Regions from separate parts of the Ancylobacter pratisalsi genome, predicted to be linked through region 1. Evidence: predicted binding sites of a transcription regulator. Region 1 holds the regulator's gene; each other region holds the start of a gene.

Region 1 (4,901 bases):
GTCATGCTGGGGCTGGGCCGCGCGCTCGGTGAGACCATGGCGGTCACCTTCGTCATCGGCAACGCGACGCGCATGTCGGCCTCGCTGTTCGCCCCCGGCTCGACCATCGCCTCGACCATCGCCAACGAATTCCCCGAAGCCTCCATCGGCTCGCTCAAGCTGCAGTCGCTGATGCAGCTCGGCTTCATTCTTTTCGTCATCTCCTTCATTGTGCTTGCGCTCTCGCGCATGCTGGTCCGGTCGAAGCTCAAGGGCTGAGCGGAGGAACATCGGTCATGTCATCGCTCGCCCGTCGCCGCGCCACCGACTACACGGTCAAGGTCATCTCGACCGGCTTTGCCGCGCTCTCGCTGGTCCTGCTCGCCTGGATCCTGTGGACCCTGATCTCGCGCGGCCTTCCCGCGCTCGGCCCGCACGTCTTCACCCGCATCACCCTGCCCCCGGGCGCGGGCGGCGGTCTGCTCAACGCCATTGTCGGCTCGTTGATCCAGATCGGCGTCGCGCTGGTCATCGGTACCCCGATCGGGCTGATGTGCGGCACCTTCCTGTCCGAGAACGGGCGCAACACCCAGGTCGGCAACGCGGTGCGCTTCGTCAACGACGTGCTGCTGTCCGCCCCCTCGATCCTGATCGGCCTGTTCGTCTACCAGCTCCTGGTCGTGCCCTTCGGCGGCTTCTCCGGCTGGGCCGGCTCTCTGGCGCTGGCGATCCTGATCATCCCGGTGGTGGTGCGCACCACCGAGGACATGCTGAACCTGGTGCCGATCGGCCTGCGCGAGGCGGCCTTCGCGCTTGGCGCGCCGCAGTGGAAGGTGGTGATCATGATCACCTGGCGCGCGGCGCGCGCGGGCATCGTGACCGGCATCCTGCTTTCCCTGGCCCGCGCCGCGGGCGAGACCGCGCCGCTGCTGTTCACCTCGCTCGGAAATAATGGCTGGTCGATCAGCATGGACCAGCCGATGGCGTCGCTGCCGATCGCCATCTACCAGTACGCCGCCTCGCCCTTCGAGGACTGGGTTGCCCTGGCCTGGGCCGGCGCGCTGCTGATCACCGCCGGGGTTCTCGCCCTGAACATCGTTTCCCGCCTTGTCCTGGCGCAGATGAAGTGAGACGGACCATGAATTTCGCACCTGAAACGTCGATCGACATCGCCTCGGCCGTGAACCGGGCCACCGCCCCCTCGGCCGAGCCCAAGCTCAAGGTGGACAAGCTCAATTTCTACTACGGCGACAACCACGCGCTGAAGAACGTCAATTTCGAGATCCCCGAGAAGCGCGTCACCGCGATGATCGGGCCCTCGGGCTGCGGCAAGTCCACCCTGCTGCGCATCTTCAACCGCATGTACCAGCTCTATCCGGGCCAGCGCGCGGAAGGCAACATCTGGCTCGACGGCGTGGACCTGCTCGGCAAGGGCCTGGACTCGACCGTCGTGCGCTCGCGCATCGGCATGGTGTTCCAGAAGCCGACCCCGTTCCCGATGTCGATCTACGACAACATCGCGTTCGGCGTGAAGCTGCACGAGCGGCTCAACAAGGCGCAGATGGACGAGCGGGTGGAATGGTGCCTGCGCAAAGCCGCGATCTGGGACGAGACCAAGGACCGCCTGCACACCTCCGCGCTCGGCATGTCGGGCGGCCAGCAGCAGCGCTTGTGCATCGCCCGCACCATCGCGGTGCGCCCGGAAGTGATCCTGCTCGACGAGCCGACCTCGGCGCTCGACCCGATCTCGACCTCGAAGATCGAGGACCTGATCGACGAGCTGAAGCAGGAATTCACCATCGTCATCGTCACGCACAACATGCAGCAGGCGGCGCGCTGCGCCGACATCACCTCCTTCTTCTACCTCGGCGAACTCATCGAGGTCGCCGCGTCGAACGAGATCTTCACCAACCCGCGTGAAGCGCGCACCCGCGATTACATCACCGGCCGCTTCGGCTGAACCGGCGGCAGAGGATCATCCCATGCCCGAACATATCGTCTCCTCCTTCGACAGCGACCTGAAGGAACTCTCCCGGCGCGTCGTCGAGATGGGCGGACAGGCCGAGCGCCTGGTCGCCGATTCGGTCGTGGCGCTGGTGAAGCGCGACACCGAACTCGCCCAGAAGGTCATCGTGCTCGACGGGCCGATCGACCTGCTTCAGCGCGAGATCGAGGAAAAGGCCATCCTCACCATCGCCCGGCGCCAGCCGCTGGCGATCGACCTGCGCGAGATCGTGGCCGCGATGCGTATCGCCAACGACATCGAGCGCATCGGCGACCTCGCCAAGAACACCGCCAAGCGCGTTCTCGCGCTCACCGGCGAGTTCCACCCGCAGAAGCTGGTGCGCGGCGTGGAGCACATGTCGGGCATGGTGCTCGAGCAGCTCAAGTCGGTGCTGGATTCCTACGCCAGCCGCGACGACGAGCGGGCCATCGAGGTGTGGAAGCGCGACGGCGAGGTGGACGTTCTCTACACCTCCCTGTTCCGCGAGCTTCTCACCTACATGATGGAAGACCCGCGCAACATCTCGCTGTGCACCCACCTGCTGTTCTGCGCCAAGAACATCGAGCGTATCGGCGACCACGCGACCAACATCGCCGAGACGGTGCACTACCTGTCCACCGGTCAGCTGTTTGCCGACGAGCGCCCCAAGCAGGACACCAGCAGCCTGACCACGGTGCCGTTCCCGGCCTGAGGCCGGGCAGCGTCCGGGTCTGATCGAGGCAAGAAATGCCGACCAATATTCTGATCGTCGAGGACGAGGAGCCACTGACACTGCTCCTTCGTTACAATCTCGAGTCCGAAGGCTATGCCGTGGAGAGCGTCGCGCGCGGCGACGAGGCGGAGACGAGGTTGCGCGAGAGCGTGCCCGACCTCGTCATTCTCGACTGGATGCTGCCGGGGCTTTCCGGCATCGAGCTGTGCCGGCGCCTGCGCGCCCGGCCGGAAACCGAGCGCATGCCGGTATTGATGCTGACCGCGCGCGGGGAAGAGACCGAGCGCGTGCGCGGCCTCGCCACCGGCGCGGACGACTATGTGGTCAAGCCGTTCTCGGTTCCGGAGCTGGTGGCGCGCGTGCGCGCGCTGCTGCGCCGAGCCAAGCCGGACCATATCTCCACCTTGTTGCGGGCCGGTGACATCGAGTTGGACCGCGAGACCAAGCGCGTGCATCGCAACGGCCGGGAGCTGCATCTGGGCCCGACCGAGTTCCGCCTGCTCGAATTCCTCATGCAGTCGCCCGGCCGGGTCTATTCGCGCGAGCAGCTGCTCGATGGCGTGTGGGGCCAGGACGTCTACATCGACGAGCGCACGGTCGACGTGCATGTGGGCCGGCTGCGCAAGGCGCTCAACCGCCCGCGCCAGCCCGACCCCATCCGCACCGTGCGCGGCTCGGGTTACTCGTTCAACGAGATGTTCGCCCGCGCCCATTGAGGGCGCGGGACGCCAGCGTCGCCTCTCAGCTGCGGGTGATCGACAGCCCGCCATCGACCAGATGCGCGGTGCCGGACACGAAGGACGAATCGTCCGAGGCGAGATAGAGCACCGAATGCGCCAGTTCCTCCGCCCGGGCGATGCGCTTGAGCGCATGCAGCCCGGTGATGAAGGCCTGCGTTTCCGGCGTGTCGTTGGCCTCGCGGTACATCTCCGTCTCCACCGCGCCGGGGAGCACGGCGTTGACCCGCACGCCCTGCGGCCCGAATTCGGCGGCCAGGGCCTGGGTGAGGCCGATCAGCCCTGATTTCGACGCCGCATAGGCGGCGAGGCCCGGAAACGCCGTGGTGTGGCCGACAAAGGTCGAGGTGAAGATCACCGACCCGCCCCCGTTCTTCAGCATCTGCGCGATCTGGTGCTTGGCGCCGAAGAAGGAGCCGGTCAGGTTGATCGCCAGCGCGTCGTTCCAGCCCGCCGCCGAGATGCCGGTGCTGGGGCCCTTCTCGCCGAGCGTGCCGGCATTGTTGAAGGCGATGTCGAGCCGCCCGTAGCGCTCGCTCGCCAGTGCCACCAGCGCCTGCGCATAGTCTTCCGAGCGCACGTCGCCGGCCAGCGCCACCGCGTCGCCACCGGCGGCGGCGATCTCGGACACCAGCGCGTCCAGCTCGTCCTTGCGGCGGGCCCCGACCACCACCTTCGCGCCCTCGGCCGCGAACAGCTTCGCGGTGGCGTGGCCGATGCCGGAGCTGGCGCCGACGACCAGCGCGACCTTGTCCTTGATGCGTGGCATGGAAATTCTCCTCGATGAACGATTGGCCGCCGGGGAAACCGGGGCCTGTGTTGCGGGAGAGTATGGCGCTGCCGCTGCGTTCGGATTAGCCTCCCGCAAGTGGAATTCATGTCCGGAAATACCGAACAATGAAGCTTGATGGCATCAGCGCCTTCGTCGCCATCGCCGAGGCCGGCTCGATCAGCGAGGCCGCCCGCCGGCTGCGGCTGTCGAAGTCCGTGGTCAGCGACCGGCTGGCCCAGCTCGAACGCCGCCTCGGGGCCAGCCTCGTGCATCGCTCGACCCGCAAGCTGTCGCTCACCGAGGACGGGCTGGCCTTCCTGGAACTGGCGTCGGAATCGCTGCGCCGCCTCGACACCGCCGTCGCCGCGCTGGCCGAGCGGCGCGGGACGCTGGCCGGTCCCCTGCGGATCTCGGCCCCGGTGAGCTTGACCAACCTGCATATCGGGCCCGCGCTCTACCCGTTCCTGCTTCGCCATCCCGAGATCGAACTGACGCTTGAGCTCGACGACCGCCGCATCGACGCGCAGGCGGAGGGCTTTGACGGCGTGGTGCGCCATGGGCCGATGCATGATAGCCGGCTAATGGCTTGGCGCCTCGCCCGCAGCCGGCGGGTGCTGGTCGCCTCGCAGGACTATCTGGAGCGCCACGGCACGCCCCGCACCCTGAACGAGCTCGACGGCCATCGGGGCATTTTCT
Region 2 (4,901 bases), 2.1 Mb from region 1:
GTTGAACTCGAACGCATCGATGACGCCGCGTTCCATCGCTGGCACGATTTCGCCGCCTGGAAGCTGGGCGACGCTCATGCCCATCTGCTGCATCAGGTCGGCCGCCAGTCCGACGGTACGGTACTTGATGCCCTGAATGTCGGCGACGCCGTTGATCGGCTTCTTGAACCAGCCAAAGGGCTGCGCCGGCATCGGGAAGCCGAACAGGCCGTAGACGTTGAGGCCGAGGATGTCCTGGGTAAGCTCGCGATAAAGTTCCTGTCCGCCGCCCTGGTAATACCAGCCGAGCATCGTGGTGGCGGAGCCGCCAAAGACGGGGCCGGTTCCGAAGAAGGACGCGCCCTTGTGCTTGCCGTACCAATAGGAAGACACGCTGTGCGCGGCGTCGATCACGCCGTCATTGACGCCGTCGAGCACCTGGAAGGCACCGACCACCGCGCCAGCGGGCAGGAGATCGATCTTGAGACGTCCGCCCGACATTTCCTCAACGGCGACGACATACTGACGGGCGAAGTCCATCCAGATGTCCGATGCCGGCCAGGAAGTCTGCATCTTTACCACTACCGGGGCCTGGGCAAGCACGGCCGGTGCGGCGAGAGCGCTGGCGGCGACGCCACCCGCGAGAGCGCCCGAGCTGAGAAATGAGCGACGCGAGAGCGCCTTCGTAGACTTCGACATTCGTTCCTCCCGTTTTCGGATTCCGGATATTGATCCGGTTGAATTCGGCACTTTAAGCGGCCGATTTACATTTAGGTGATCGAGTAGGCGATATTACGAGTGATCGGCAAATGACGTTTAGTTCAGTCCGTAGAAGTTGTTATTAGCTTTCAGGTTCTCCAGAGCAGACAAGAAAAAGCTGTCGGTCGAGCGAAGTGCTGACCGTTATACATGCTGTGCTGGACCCCAATGCTGATCCCTCGGCAGTCCTACAGGTGGTTCAGTTGCGGGTCTTCAGTTACGCAACGACGTCAGCGGCGTGGATTACCTTGTCGCGCCACCTCATGCTCCCATGGCGATCGTCACATGCGTCTCGCAAGCAACTAGGAGCGTGTTGTGGAGATACGCAGCATCCACTTCAGCGTCGCTTGAACCGCAGCCTGCAGGCCATTGGCTCGGAGCGGGTGTTACGCGCGTCCCGAACCGTTGGAACCCCGTCTAGCAACGTGCAGCCCGTCATCGGGCCAATACGTGCTTGCGGCACTGCCGTGGAATAAATGGCTCATACTTCCTCCCAATGTGCGTACCCAGATGAACTGAGTTCTCCACACTGCGAGACCGGGCATCCGGTCTCGCCGGGCAGCGCTTGTGCGCCTTGTCCCGATGGCACAAGGAGACGATGCCCGGGGGGCAAGCGCAAGTACTAAATTGTAGCTTTTTACCCAATCGGATTGGACGAAAGTCGTAGACGGCGGCGCTATCGCAACGATTCCGCGTGATTTCGTCATCCCCTTGTCATTCGCAGATACTTGAAGTGCGCCCCAAGGCGGACTCGGGGTCCGCGCCACCAGGGATCTCACTCATGCGCTCCATTCTTCTCGCAGGCGTGTCGGCCATCGTGCTTGGCCTTGCGGCTTCCGCAGCTGTTGCCCAGTCGCCGGCGCCGTTCAATCGCATTGCGACGTTCAATGTCATCGACAACCTGCCCGCAGGCGCGGATCCGTCAAAGTCGACAGCGGCCGAGATCATCACCTTTACCGAGGATGGCAACACGCTGATCTACAGCGACAGCCCCGGGCATCGGATCGGCTTCGTCGACATCACCGATCCGAATATGCCGAAGGCCGCCGGTGTGGTGGCTCTGGACGGCGAGCCGACGACGACCGTCGTTATCGGTGGCAAGGCCTATGTCGGCGTGAACACCTCGGTGACGAAGTCGAACCCTTCAGGCCATCTCGCGGTGGTCGACATCGCCACGCGCAAGGTCGAAGACAAGATCGACCTGGGCGGCCAGCCTGATGCCGTGGCCAAGAGTCCGGATGGCAGCTACCTGGCCATCGCCATCGAGAATGAGCGCGATGAGGAGATCAATGACGGCGCGATGCCCCAGCTGCCGCCGGGCAACCTGACCTATTTCGAGGTCAAGAACGGCCGCGTGGTCGACGAGTCCAAGAAGGTTGTTGATCTCACGGGCCTCGCCGCCGTAGTGCCCGAGGACCCCGAGCCTGAATATGTCGACATCAACTCCCGCAACGAAGTCGTCGTGACGCTGCAGGAGAACAATCACATCGTTATCGTGGACCTGCCCACCGGCAAGGTGACGAACAGCTTCTCCGCTGGCACGGTGGACCTCGACCAGATCGATACCAAGAAGGACAAGGTGATCGACCTGTCCGGCTCGATGAAGGATGTGCCGCGCGAGCCCGACACCGTTCAGTGGATCGATGACAACCGCTTTGTCATTGCCAATGAAGGCGACTGGAAAGGCGGCACGCGCGGCTTCAGCATCTTCGACAAGACCGGCAAGCTGCTGTTCGAGTCCGGCAACGTGCCGGAGCACATGGCGGTGAGCCTTGGGCACTACCCCGACAAGCGCAACAAGAAGGGCATCGAGATGGAGGGCGCAGAAGTCGCGACCTTCGGTGATGACCGCCTGATCTTCGTTGCCTCCGAGCGCGGCTCCATTGTTTTTGTGTACCGCGACAAGGGTGGTGCCGAGGCACCGGAATTCCTGCAGGTGCTGCCGGGTGGCATCGGGCCGGAGGGGCTGATGGCCATTCCGAGCCGCAACCTGTTCGTCACCGCCAGCGAAACGGACCTGCGCGATGAAGGCGGGATTGGTTCCGTCGTGACGGTCTACGAGCGCCAGGCTGGCAAGAGCTCGACCTATCCGACCATCAAGTCGGTGAACGGGCCTGACGGTCTGCCGATCTGGTGGTCCGCGCTCTCCGGCTTCGCGGCGGATCCCGCAACGCCTGCCAAGCTCTATGCCGTGACCGACAGCGCGTATGCGCAGGCCCGGGTACTGACCGTCGACGCTTCGTCGATCCCGGCGAAGATCACCGACGCGATGGTGCTGACCCGCGACGGGCAGCCGGCCAAGGGGCTCGACCTCGAAGGCATCGCGGTTCGGCCGGAAGGGGGCTTCTGGATCGTTTCCGAAGGCAATCCGGAGAAGAAGGAAAATCCGACGCAGAATCTTCTGCTGCGCGTGGGTGCCGATGGCGCGATCGCCGAGGAGATTGCCCTTCCTGAAGCCGTCGCCGCACAGGCCAAGCGCTTCGGCTTCGAGGGTGTGGCCGTGGTCGGTTCCGGCGCGAACGAGACGGTCTGGATCGCCGTTCAGCGGGAGTGGAAGGACGATCCCAAGGGCTTCGTGAAGCTGATCGCCTACACGCCCGCAACGATGAGCTGGGCTTATGTGCGCTATCCGCTCGACCAGCCCGAAAAGGGGTGGATCGGCCTCTCTGAGCTGACCGCCTACAAGGACGGCTTTCTGGTGATCGAGCGCGACAACCAGATCGGCCCCAGCGCCAAGGTGAAGAAGCTCACCTATGTCTCGCTCAAGGGAGTGACCCCGGTCGCCCTGGGGTCGGAGGCCCAGCCGCCGGTGCTGGTCAAAACCGACGCGAAGGACCTTCTGCCGCTTCTCAAGGCTCCCAACGGCTATGTGCTCGACAAGATCGAGAGCTTTGCCATCGACAAGGACGGCAATGCGTTTCTCGTGACGGACAATGACGGCGTCGACGGTTCTTCCGGCGAAACCCAGTTCTTCGCCATCGGCAAGATGAACTGATCGCATAACCATAGCCATCAAGGTGGACGGGCGCCCTCGCGGCGCCCGTTTTGCGTTTGGCCTGGGTGCATTCCGGCGAGGGGCCTGCCTGTCATGAAGGAACCCTCGTCAAACGGACCATGTTGATTTATGACTGACTGGTCAGTCATAGAAGGAGGGCGGCGTGGCCGACGAATCCGACGCGCACGGAGGTACTGTTTCGCCGGCGCGTGGCCGGAAAGCGGGCAGGGACCCGGCCGATCGCCGTCGGGCGATACTCGACGCCGCCCTTGTGGTGTTCGCAGAGCGCGGTTTCGCCGGGGCGCGCATGCAGGACGTGGCCACCCGCGCCGGCGTCGCGAAAGGCACGCTTTACCTCTATTTCAAGGCCAAGGAGGCGCTCTTCGAAGGGCTTGTGCGTGAAGCGATCGATCCGGTTTTGGGCCGGATGGAGCGCGAATTCGCGGAGTTTACCGGCAGCACACGGCAGTTCCTCTCGGTGCTGTTCGCGCATCTGGCCAACGAAGCGGTGCGTTCACCGCGCCGGCATGTCATTCGGCTGCTGCTTGGCGAGGGGGAGCGCTTTCCCGAGCTTGCCGATTTCTATTATCGCGAGGTGGTATCGCGGGGGCTCGGCCTGTTGCGTGCGATCAACGCGCGTGCGCTGGAGCGCGGTGAGATCTCCTCCGACGCGGGACTGCGCTTTCCCCAGCTTCTCGTCGCCCCTCTTCTCGTCGCCACGGCGTGGGAGGGCTTGTTTCAGCGCAACGAAACACTGGACGTGGCGGGCATGTTGGAAGCGCATGCTGAGATCGTGCTGAGGGGGCTAGGGTGGAGGGATTCATGAGGCGCATCCGCTCAAAGGGGGGCCTCGGTGCGCTGCTGCTCGCCCTTGCGCTGGCGGCGTGCGCCGACAAAGGCCCGCCGCGCTATCAGGGCTATGCCGAATCCGAGCTTATTTTCGTTGGCCCCGATGAGAGCGGTCGGGTGACGCGGCTTGATGTCGATGAGGGCGACCGTGTGCAGAAGGGCCAGATGCTCTTCCAGATCGACCCTGTGCTGCAACAGTCCGAGGTCGATTCAGCTGTGGCCAATCTGGACGAGGCCAAGGCCCAACTCGCCGATCTCAAGGCCAGCGCCCAGCGCCCTGAAGAGATCGCGGTGCTGGAGGCCAGCCAGCGGCGCGCTC
Region 3 (4,901 bases), 580 kb from region 1:
GCCAGCCATTCTGCTGGATCTCATTCTCCAGCTGGCCGGGCGCCCAGCCCGCATAGCCCAGCGCCAGCACCGCGCTGGCCGGACCGCCACCGGCGGCGATCGCCTTCAAAATATCGAGCGTCGCCGTCAGACATATGCCGTCATCAATCGGCAGCGTCGAATCCTGGATGAAAAAATCGGCGCTGTGCAGCACGAAGCCGCGTCCGGTCTCCACCGGTCCGCCGCGCAGCACCGTCACGCCGCCGGCGCCGCTCGGCAAGTGAATCCGCTCGTCCTGCGGAATGACGTCAAGCTGCACCAGAAGATCAGTGAATTTGATATGGCTCGCCGGCTGGTTGACGATGATGCCCATCGCTCCCTCGGGCGAGTGGGCACACACATAGATGACAGCCCGGGCAAAACGCTCGTCGCGCATGCCGGGCATGGCGACGAGCATCTGCCCGTCAAGAAAGGTTCCGGGCGTATCGCCAGCAGAACCTTCATCACTTCCTCGTCCCATCCACATGACCGGAAGCGTAAACCCAAGCTGTGCATTTTCAACCCCGCTCCCGCCTGGGCGCGCGACGCACGGCAAGGGCTCACACGAAAGTGCGGCCGCCGGGGTTTCGCGCACGGGCCGAAGAGGCTATCGCCATGATCATGCATCGCAGCCTGCCCATTATCGCCACCCTGCTCGCCACCGCCTCGTTCGGGCCGCTCACGGCCGGAGGGGCCCAGGCGGAAACCGCGTCCGAGTGGTCCGCACCAAGCGGCACGGCCGTGCGTCTGCTCGGCGGACCGACGGAAAATGGCGCGCGCACGGCCGGCGTCGAGATTCGCCTTACCCCCGGCTGGAAGACCTATTGGCGCTATCCCGGCGACAGCGGCGTGCCACCCCATTTCGACTGGTCCGGTTCGGAAAATCTGGGTGCGGTAACCATTCGCTGGCCGGCACCGGTCCGCTTCGACGAGGGCGGAAGCTTCTCCGTCGGCTACAAGAAGGACGTCGTGATCCCGATCGAGGTCACGCCGGTCGACGCCTCCAAGCCTGTGACGCTACAGCTCGCCCTCGATTTCGCGGTCTGCGAGAAGATCTGCCAGCCGGCGAACGCCGCCGTGACGCTTGATCTTCCCGCCGGTGATGGCACGGCCTCCCCGACCCTCGCCGATGCGCTCGCCCATGTCCCGGTCCCCACGGCGATCCGTTCTTCCGGGACACCGGCCGTCCGCAAAGTCGCGCTGGAAGACGTGAACGGCGAGCCGTCGATCCGCGTCGAAACCGCGGTCGGAGACGCCGATCACGCCGATCTTTTCGTCGAAGGACCCGACGAAAGCTGGGCCCTGCCCCTCCCCACGCGCGAGAATGGCGCCGATGGCACGACGGTTTTCGTCCTGCCGGTCGATGGCGTGCCGAAGGGCGCGGACATCGCACGCACGCCGCTGCGCTTCACCCTGATCGACGGCCGCCGCGCAATCGAAGTTGAAGCGCCGCTTTCCGCACGCTGAAGCGTCTTCCCGACACGCGGGAAATGACTATGCTACCGCGCGAGCGAGAGCGCGCAGCCCCTTGACCGTGATCGACGACATCGCGGTCGGGCGGGCTTTTGCGCGTAGCTCGACGTTCCACACGCAAAATCACCGCGCCGAAAGGAGACATCTATGACGATCAAGGTTGGCGACATGCTGCCCAGCGCGACCTTCCGCGTCGCCACTGCCGACGGCCCGGTGCCGAAGTCGACGGACGAGATCTTCAAGAACAAGAAGGTCGTGCTGTTCGCCGTACCCGGCGCCTTCACGCCCACCTGCCACAAGAATCACCTGCCGAGCTTCATCGCCCGCGCCGACGAAATCTTCGCCAAGGGCGTCAGCACCATCGCGGTCACCGCGGTCAATGACCCCTTCGTGATGGAAGCGTGGGAAAAGGCCTCCAACGCCGGCGGCAAGATTGTTTTCCTCTCCGACGGCAATGGCGATTTCGCCAAGGAAATCGGCCTCTCCTTCGACGGCTCCGCCGCCGGCCTGGGCCTTCGCTCCAAGCGCTATTCCATGCTGGTAGACGACGGCGAAGTGCTGGTCATGAATGTCGAGGATGTGCCGAGCAAGGCCGACAAGACCAACGCCGACGTGCTGCTCACGCAGTTCTGATATCCCGGTCCCGGCGCCCGGCGCCGGGATCGCCCTTCCCGCGCTCAGGCGATGATGTCAGGGCAAATCTGGTCCTCGACGAAACTGATGCGGTCCTTCAGCGCCAGTTTGCGCTTCTTGAAGCGCGCGAGCTGAAGCTGGTCGTTGCCCGGCATGTCGTGCAACGCCTCGATTGCGACATCCAGATCGCGGTGCTCTTGCCTCAGACGCTCCAGAAGCGCCCTGAGCTCGCGTTCCTCGTCCGCCATTATCTGTGCCAAAACGCCCAACCCGCCGACTGACTCGCCCCCGCTACCGACGGGGCCCTCCACACAGTATTGCCGTCCTTCCGCCGGCCCGCAATACGGCCCGGCCCACGCGAACGTGCTGCAGTGCAGCACATCGTTCCGTCGACAGGCGACGCCGCAAGTGACAGACTGATGACGTTCACTTCCAGAGACAGGGAGATATCGTCCATGTCCATGCAGGCGCATGTTACGGAGTTGGAACGTCGCCATCAGGCGCTCGAAAAGGAGCTGCGGGCCGAAGTCACCCGTCCTAGCTCCGACGAGGTACGGGTCACCGACCTGAAACGACGCAAGCTCCTTCTGAAGGACGAAATTACGCGGCTGAAGGAGTCTCCGCTTCATTGAGCCGAGACTCTTGATAGCGCTGACTTTGCCGCCGGCCTCCTGGGCCGGCGGTTTGTTTTTGAGGACGACATTTCTCCATCTCGCCCTGTCGGACGACCGCGCTGCGCTCGACAAAGGTCGTAAGCATTTCCGCTTCTTGAAATCACAGGCCGGAAACGGAATTCTGGGCACAGCCAAAAAAACAATAATGTGACCCTTGGAGACGCCACGATGACCACCCCGGACCGCCCGGTTGCCACCAGTCGCTATCCCGCCATCTACGATCGTTCGATACAGGATCCGGAGGGTTTCTGGCGCGAGGCGGCCCGCGCGATCGACTGGATCGCCGAACCGAGGGAGATTTTCGATTCCTCGCTCGGCGTCTATGGGCGCTGGTTCGTCGGTGGCCTTACCAATATGTGCCACAACGCGGTTGATCGGCATGTCGATGCGGGCCGCGGCCAGCAGCCGGCGATCTATTACGACAGCCCGGTCACCGGCACGAAGCGCACCGTCACCTATTCCGAACTGCTGACCGAAGTGCGTCTGCTTGGCGGCGTGTTGCGCGATCTCGGCGTGGAGAAAGGCGACCGTGTCGTCATCTATATGCCGATGATCCCCGAGGCGCTGTTCGCCATGCTGGCCTGCGCGCGCATCGGCGCGGTGCATTCGGTCGTTTTCGGAGGCTTCGCGGCGGCCGAACTGGCAAGCCGCATCGACGATGCCCGCCCCAAGGTTGTTCTCTCCGCCTCCTGCGGCATCGAGCCGAACCGGACCGTTGCCTACAAGCCGCTTCTCGATCTGGCGCTGACCATGACCAAGAACACGCCGACGGCGTGCGTGGTGCTGCAGCGCCCCCAGGCCGAGGCAAGCCTGAAGGAAGGTCGCGACCACGATTGGAACGCGCTGCGCGAGAAGGCTGCCACGGGCGGCCGTTGGGCGGAATGCGCCACCGTGTCGGCCACCGATCCGCTCTACGTCCTCTACACCTCCGGCACCACCGGGAAGCCCAAGGGCGTGGTGCGCGATACCGGCGGCTACATGGTCGCGCTGCGCTGGTCGATGGAAGGTCTCTACGGCGTGAAACCCGGCGAGGTGTTCTGGTCCGCCTCCGACATCGGTTGGGTTGTCGGGCATTCCTACATCGTCTACGCGCCCCTCCTCACGGGCTGCACGACGGTGCTCTATGAGGGCAAGCCGGTCGGCACACCCGACGCCGGCGTCTTCTGGCGGGTGATCGAGGAATACAAGGTCAGCGCGCTGTTCACCGCGCCGACGGCGCTGCGCGCGATCAAGAAGGAGGACCCGGAAGGCAAGTTGATGGCCGACTATGATCGGTCATCCCTGCGTACTCTTTTTCTCGCCGGCGAGCGCGCCGATCCCGATACGGTGGAGTGGGCGCAGGACAGGCTTTCCGTGCCGGTCGTCGACCATTGGTGGCAGACCGAGACCGGCTGGGCCATCGCCGGCAATCCGATCGGCCTCGGAGCCCTGGATATCAAGGTCGGCTCGACCGGTGTGCCGATGCCCGGCTACACGATCGACATTCTCGATGAGGGCGGGCACCCCGCCGGGCCGAACAAGATGGGGGCGATCGCGATCAAGCTCCCGCTGCCGCCCGGCTGCCTGCCGACACTGTGGCGGCAGGACGAGCGGTTCCGGGAAAGCTACCTCACCGAGTATCCCGGTTACTACAAGACCGCCGATGCCGGCTTCTGTGATCCCGATGGGCAGCTCTACATCATGGGTCGCACCGACGACATCATCAACGTCGCCGGTCATCGCCTCTCCACCGGGGGCATGGAAGAGGTTCTCGCCTCCCATCAGGACGTCGCTGAATGCGCGGTGATCGGCATCCACGACGCGTTGAAGGGTGAAGTGCCGTGCGGCTTCGTGGTCCTTAAGGCTGGAGTGACCCGCGCGCCGAACGAGATCGAGAACGAGATCATTGCGCTGGTGCGCGAGCGCATCGGCCCTGTCGCGGCCTTCCGCATCGCCATCGCCGTGCACCGCCTGCCCAAGACGCGCTCGGGCAAGATCCTGCGTGGCACCATGAAGAAGATCGCCGATTCCGAGCCGTGGAACATGCCCGCCACCATCGACGATCCCTCCTCGCTCGATGAGATCGCCGCGGTCCTTAGTGCGCGTGGCCTGTCCAAGGCCTCG
Region 4 (4,901 bases), 2.2 Mb from region 1:
TTGTCCTCATAGTTCGGGAAGCCGGCATCGGCGTAGGTACCGACTTTCTCGCGCATCTCGGTGCCCGGCTTGTCGTCATCGACCGTGCCGATGATCGACACGCCGTGGGTGTGGTCGCCGGTGACGACGATCAGCGTGTCGGGATGGGTCTTGGCGAAGTCGACGGCGATGCCGATGGCCTGGTCGAACTCGATGGTGTCCACCAGCGCGCGGTCCCAGTCCATCGGGTGGGACATCTTGTCGATGGAGGAGCCTTCGACCATCAGGAAGAAGCCCTCCGGGTTCTTGGCCAGTTCGTCGATCGCCACCTTGGTCATATCGACCAGGCCCGGCTGGTTCGGGAACTTCGACACCGTGCCCTTCTTCAGGAACTGGCGGTCGAGTTCCGCGTCCATGTTGCCGGTGTGGAACAGGCCGAGAATCTTGCCCGAATTGGTACCCGCTGCCGTGGCCAGCTCGTCCTTGCTGGTGGCCAGCGTGTAGCCGGCATCGCGGAACATCTGGACGTAGTCCTTCTCGTCCTTGCGCTTCGAGCCCGGCGTCGCCTTGGGCAGGAAGTAGGCCGAGCCGCCGCCCAGGAGGACCTCGGGCTTGATGTCGAACAGGTCGCCGACGATCTCCGCCTTGCGGGCCCGCAGGCGGGTGTGGGCGACGACGGCGGCCGGGGTGGCGTCCTCGACCTCGGACTTCGCCACGATGCCGATCGACTTCTTGGTGGTACGGCGCAGGGCCTCGGCGATGTTCTCCACGCGCGGATCGTCGAAGGGATCCTTGGTGCGGTCGGCATAGACGCCGATAGCGTTCACGGCAGTCTTGTGGCCGGTCATGTAGGCCGACATTGTGTTGGCGCTGTCGGTGGCGATGGCGTTCGTCGCCGAGGTACCGATGAAGGCGGCCGGCGGGATGTCGTCCATGTTCAGGCGGCCGTCGGCCTTGCCCTCATGCATGCCCTTGGACATGAGACGGGCGCCGGTGCGGTGCGCCACCGAGAGGCCGTCGCCTAGGAAGAAGATGACGTTCTTCGCCTTGGGCGTCGCGGGCGTCGCGTAGACATCCCAGACTACGGTGCGGGTCTCGGCGCCGGCCTTGGCTTCCACGGTGTAGGAGCCCGGGCTGGCGATGCGGACGGCGCGCACGAGCACGGCGGAGGCGTCGGCGCCCTCCTCCTTCTCGACGAACTCGACGCTCTTGCCGAGAACCTTCTCGGCCGGCTCGCCATTGATGGTGACGGTGACGTCGGCCGGCGCGACGACGGTGTCGAACTCCACCTTCAGGTCGAAGGGCGAGCCTGCGAGTATGGTGGCGCGGTCAAGAGGATAAACGGTCGCCGCATTGGCAACCGAGACAAGACAGGTGGTGGCCGCAAGGGCCACGAGCAGGCTTCGCATCCGCGTTTCTCCCGAGGAATTTGGGCGTGCCTCCGGTTAGTCCCGCTGGATGTCAGGGCGATGACTGTCGCCCTGCGCAAAAGGGCGAAGTACCCGTCGGCAGGGCGATGCCCCGCGGCTCCCATGGCGCCGCCTTTTTTCCTGCTACAGTTGGCCGACACAGGCGATGGACGCGCCGCGCGAACGACCCCGCGATGATGGATATCAAGGGGTGGGCGTGGCGGGCGTGTAGTGTGCTCCACGAGGAGAATTCTGCGATGGAGACGAACGGAAATGTCGTGGCCGTCCGGGGAGCGGTGGTGGACATCGACTTCGGCGAGGGGGCGATGCCGGAGATCAACGAATCCGTGTCGATCGGCGACGACCGCAGCGGCACCATCATTGCCGAGGTGCAGGCCCATCTCGACCGCAGCACGGTGCGGGCCATCGCCCTGCAGGCCACCACCGGGCTGAGGCGCGGCGACGTCGTCAGACGCTCCGGCGGGCCGATCGAGGTGCCGGTGGGCGATGCGGTGCTGGGCCGCCTGCTCGACGTGGTCGGAACGGTGGGTGATCGTCTGGGTCCCCTGCCCGGCGATGTGCCGAAGCGACCGATCCATCGCGCCGCGCCCGCGCTCGACAGGCAGACCGGCACATCCGACCTCTTCGCAACCGGTATCAAGGTGCTGGACCTGCTCACGCCGCTGGCGCAGGGCGGCAAGGCGGCGATGTTCGGCGGGGCGGGTGTCGGCAAGACCGTGCTGGTGATGGAGCTGATCCACGCCATGGTGGCCAGCTATCAGGGCATCTCGGTCTTTGCCGGTGTCGGCGAGCGCTCCCGCGAGGGGCACGAAATGCTTCAGGACATGACCGCCTCCAAGGTACTGGACCGCACCGTGCTGGTTTACGGCCAGATGAACGAGCCGCCGGGCGCGCGCTGGCGGGTGCCGATGACCGCGATCACCATCGCCGAGTATTTCCGCGACGAGCTGCACCGCAACGTGCTGCTGCTGATGGATAACGTGTTCCGCTTCGTGCAGGCGGGGGCGGAGGTTTCGGGGCTGCTCGGGCGCATTCCCTCGCGCGTCGGCTACCAGCCCACGCTGGCGAGCGAGGTGGCCGCGCTTCAGGAGCGCATCGCGTCCGTCGGCGGCGCGTCGGTGACGGCGATTGAGGCGGTCTATGTGCCGGCCGACGACTTCACCGACCCGGCGGTGACCACCATCGCCAGCCATGTCGACAGCATGGTCGTGCTCTCGCGCTCCATGGCAGCGGAGGGGATGTATCCGGCGATCGATCCGATCACCTCATCTTCGGTGCTGCTCGATCCGCTGATTGTCGGGCAGGAGCACGTGGATGTTGCGAATGCGGTGCGCCAGACCATCGAGCATTACCGCGAGCTTCAGGACGTGATCTCGCTGCTGGGCATGGAGGAACTGGGAACCGAGGACCGGCGCATCGTGCAACGCGCGCGGCGGTTGCAGCGCTTCTTCACCCAGCCCTTCACCGTGACCGAGGCGTTCACCGGGGTGCCGGGACGTTCGGTGGCGGTGGCGGACACCATCGCCGGGTGCAAGGCGATCCTCGCCGGCGCGTGCGACGACTGGCAGGAGAGCTCGCTCTACATGATCGGCACGCTGGACGAGGCACGGGAGAAGGAGAAGGCGGCGCAGGGAGGCGGCAAGGCCGCGCCCGCCCAAGCCCCGCAGGCCAAGGAGAAGGCGGCATGAGCCGGACCCTTCGCCTCACCATCACCACCCCCGCGAGCGTGCTTGTCGATCGCGCGGATGTTGCGTCGATGCGGGCGGAGGACGAGAGCGGCGGCTTCGGGATCCTGCCCGGCCATGCCGATTTCCTGACTGTGCTGCCCGCCTCGGTGGTGCGCTGGCGCGGTGCCGGGGGACAAGAACACTTCTGCGTGGTCGAGGGCGGCGTGCTGACGGCGACGGGTGGCGCGCGCGTCGCCATCGCCTGCCGGCAGGGAACCCTCGGCGACGATCTCGGCACGCTTGAGGCGAAAGTCGCCGCCATGCGTCTCGCCGACACCGACGCGGATCGCAAGGCCCGCACCGAGCAGCTACGTCTTCATGCGCATGCCGTGCGCCAGCTCATGCGCTATCTGCGTCCCGGACAGACAGCGACCGCCGAGGCGGTGCTGGGCCAGATACAGGGCGAGGAGGCAGGATGAGCGCCGTACCGCCGCCAGACCGAATGAGCGAGGCCGCACGTGCGGCCGCCGATCGGGCGGCACGCGGCGTGCAGACGCCCGAACCCTCGCTCGGCGCGCGGCTCGGGCAGATCGGCATTCTGGGATGGACCATCGTGGTCCCCACCCTGCTCGGTGTGTTTCTGGGCCGCTGGCTGGACCACGCCTTCGCCAGCGGGGTCTTCTTTTCGGCGCCGCTGATTATGATCGGGGCCGCGCTGGGTTTCTGGTCAGCCTGGAAGTGGATGCATCGCCCGTGATCGAGACCTTGTCGCAGAGCCTGACGGCGCAGAACGTGCTCCATATCGCGGTGGGGCTGGCGGTCGGCGCCGTGGTCGGGTTCATCCACTTCGCCACGTTGAAGCGGAACACCGATCTCTATCTCGGCGGCGGGTTCGCGCTTGCCTTCGGGCTGCAATTGCTTCGCTTCGCCATTCTCGGCGCCGTGTTCTACGCGCTGGCGCGGCTTGGTGCGGGGGCGCTGCTCGCGGGGGCGATCGGGCTTTTGGTCACGCGCCGCGTCTTCCTGCGTCGGGTGGGAGGCCTGTGATGAATTCGCCGCTGACGCTCGACGCCCAGTTCTATCTCGGCCCGGTGCCGATCACCTCGCCGGTGCTGGTGACCTGGGCGATCATGCTGGTGCTGACTGTGGTGCTTCACCTCGCGACCCGCCGGCTGGCGCTGCAACCTTCGCGCCTGCAGGCGATGCTGGAGGCGCTGGTGAGCATGATCGACGGACTGGTCATCGACACGATGCAGGCCGAGCCGGCACGGTATCGCGCGCTGATCGGCACCATCCTGATCTATGTGCTGGTTGCCAACTGGTCCTCGCTCGTGCCGGGAATCGAGCCGCCGACGGCGCATCTGGAAACCGACGCCGCGCTGGCGCTGATCGTGTTCTTCGCGACCATCTATTACGGCGTGCACACGCGCGGGCTCTGGGGCTATCTGAAGACCTTCGCCGAGCCGAGCTGGGTCATGATCCCGCTCAACCTGATCGAGCAGATCACGCGAACCTTCTCGCTGATCGTCCGCCTGTTCGGCAATATCATGAGCGGTGTGTTCGTGATCGGCATCATCCTCTCGCTCGCCGGCTTCCTGGTGCCGATCCCGCTCATGGCGCTGGATCTGCTGACCGGCGCCGTGCAGGCCTACATCTTCACCGTCCTCGCCTGCGTCTTCATTGGCGCCGCCATCAGCGAGGGACAGCCGCCCCGCAAGACCGCCCCGGAGGAGCAGACACGCCCATGAACATGTCGATCGAAATGGTGAGCATTCTCGCGGCGGCGCTCGCGGTGTCCTTCGGGGCGATCGGGCCCGCGCTCGCG

The links. The regulator PhoB, encoded in region 1, activates phosphate uptake and scavenging genes when phosphate is short. The targets are predictions, from matches to a motif close to TGTCATNNANCTGTCAT.
Region 2: a site for PhoB is predicted at 1,440-1,456, ahead of G3A50_RS18840 (esterase-like activity of phytase family protein). Genes of this name have one in related genera too.
Region 3: a site for PhoB is predicted at 2,533-2,549, ahead of G3A50_RS06530 (YdcH family protein). Genes of this name have one in related genera too.
Region 4: a site for PhoB is predicted at 1,438-1,454, ahead of G3A50_RS20000 (alkaline phosphatase). Genes of this name have one in related genera too.

Annotation. Positions count from the first base shown of each region.
Region 1 is NZ_CP048630.1:1,922,442-1,927,342, forward strand. It holds gene pstC (phosphate ABC transporter permease subunit PstC) at 1-258, shown strand, start outside; gene pstA (phosphate ABC transporter permease PstA) at 276-1,109, shown strand; gene pstB (phosphate ABC transporter ATP-binding protein PstB) at 1,118-1,939, shown strand; gene phoU (phosphate signaling complex protein PhoU) at 1,962-2,675, shown strand; gene phoB (phosphate regulon transcriptional regulator PhoB) at 2,711-3,412, shown strand; gene G3A50_RS09125 (SDR family oxidoreductase) at 3,438-4,202, opposite strand; gene G3A50_RS09130 (LysR family transcriptional regulator) at 4,331-4,901, shown strand, end outside.
Region 2 is NZ_CP048630.1:4,037,702-4,042,602, forward strand. It holds gene G3A50_RS18835 (TRAP transporter substrate-binding protein) at 1-678, opposite strand, end outside; gene G3A50_RS18840 (esterase-like activity of phytase family protein) at 1,520-3,733, shown strand; gene G3A50_RS18845 (TetR/AcrR family transcriptional regulator) at 3,897-4,559, shown strand; gene G3A50_RS18850 (HlyD family secretion protein) at 4,556-4,901, shown strand, end outside.
Region 3 is NZ_CP048630.1:1,346,422-1,351,322, forward strand. It holds gene G3A50_RS06510 (YqgE/AlgH family protein) at 1-505, opposite strand, end outside; gene G3A50_RS06515 (protein-disulfide reductase DsbD domain-containing protein) at 634-1,485, shown strand; gene G3A50_RS06520 (peroxiredoxin) at 1,639-2,124, shown strand; gene G3A50_RS06525 (YdcH family protein) at 2,169-2,372, opposite strand; gene G3A50_RS06530 (YdcH family protein) at 2,580-2,756, shown strand; gene G3A50_RS06535 (propionyl-CoA synthetase) at 2,967-4,901, shown strand, end outside.
Region 4 is NZ_CP048630.1:4,295,490-4,300,390, forward strand. It holds gene G3A50_RS20000 (alkaline phosphatase) at 1-1,388, opposite strand, end outside; gene atpD (F0F1 ATP synthase subunit beta) at 1,646-3,097, shown strand; gene G3A50_RS20010 (F0F1 ATP synthase subunit epsilon) at 3,094-3,555, shown strand; gene G3A50_RS20015 (AtpZ/AtpI family protein) at 3,552-3,833, shown strand; gene G3A50_RS20020 (N-ATPase subunit AtpR) at 3,830-4,123, shown strand; gene G3A50_RS20025 (F0F1 ATP synthase subunit A) at 4,123-4,824, shown strand; gene G3A50_RS20030 (F0F1 ATP synthase subunit C) at 4,827-4,901, shown strand, end outside.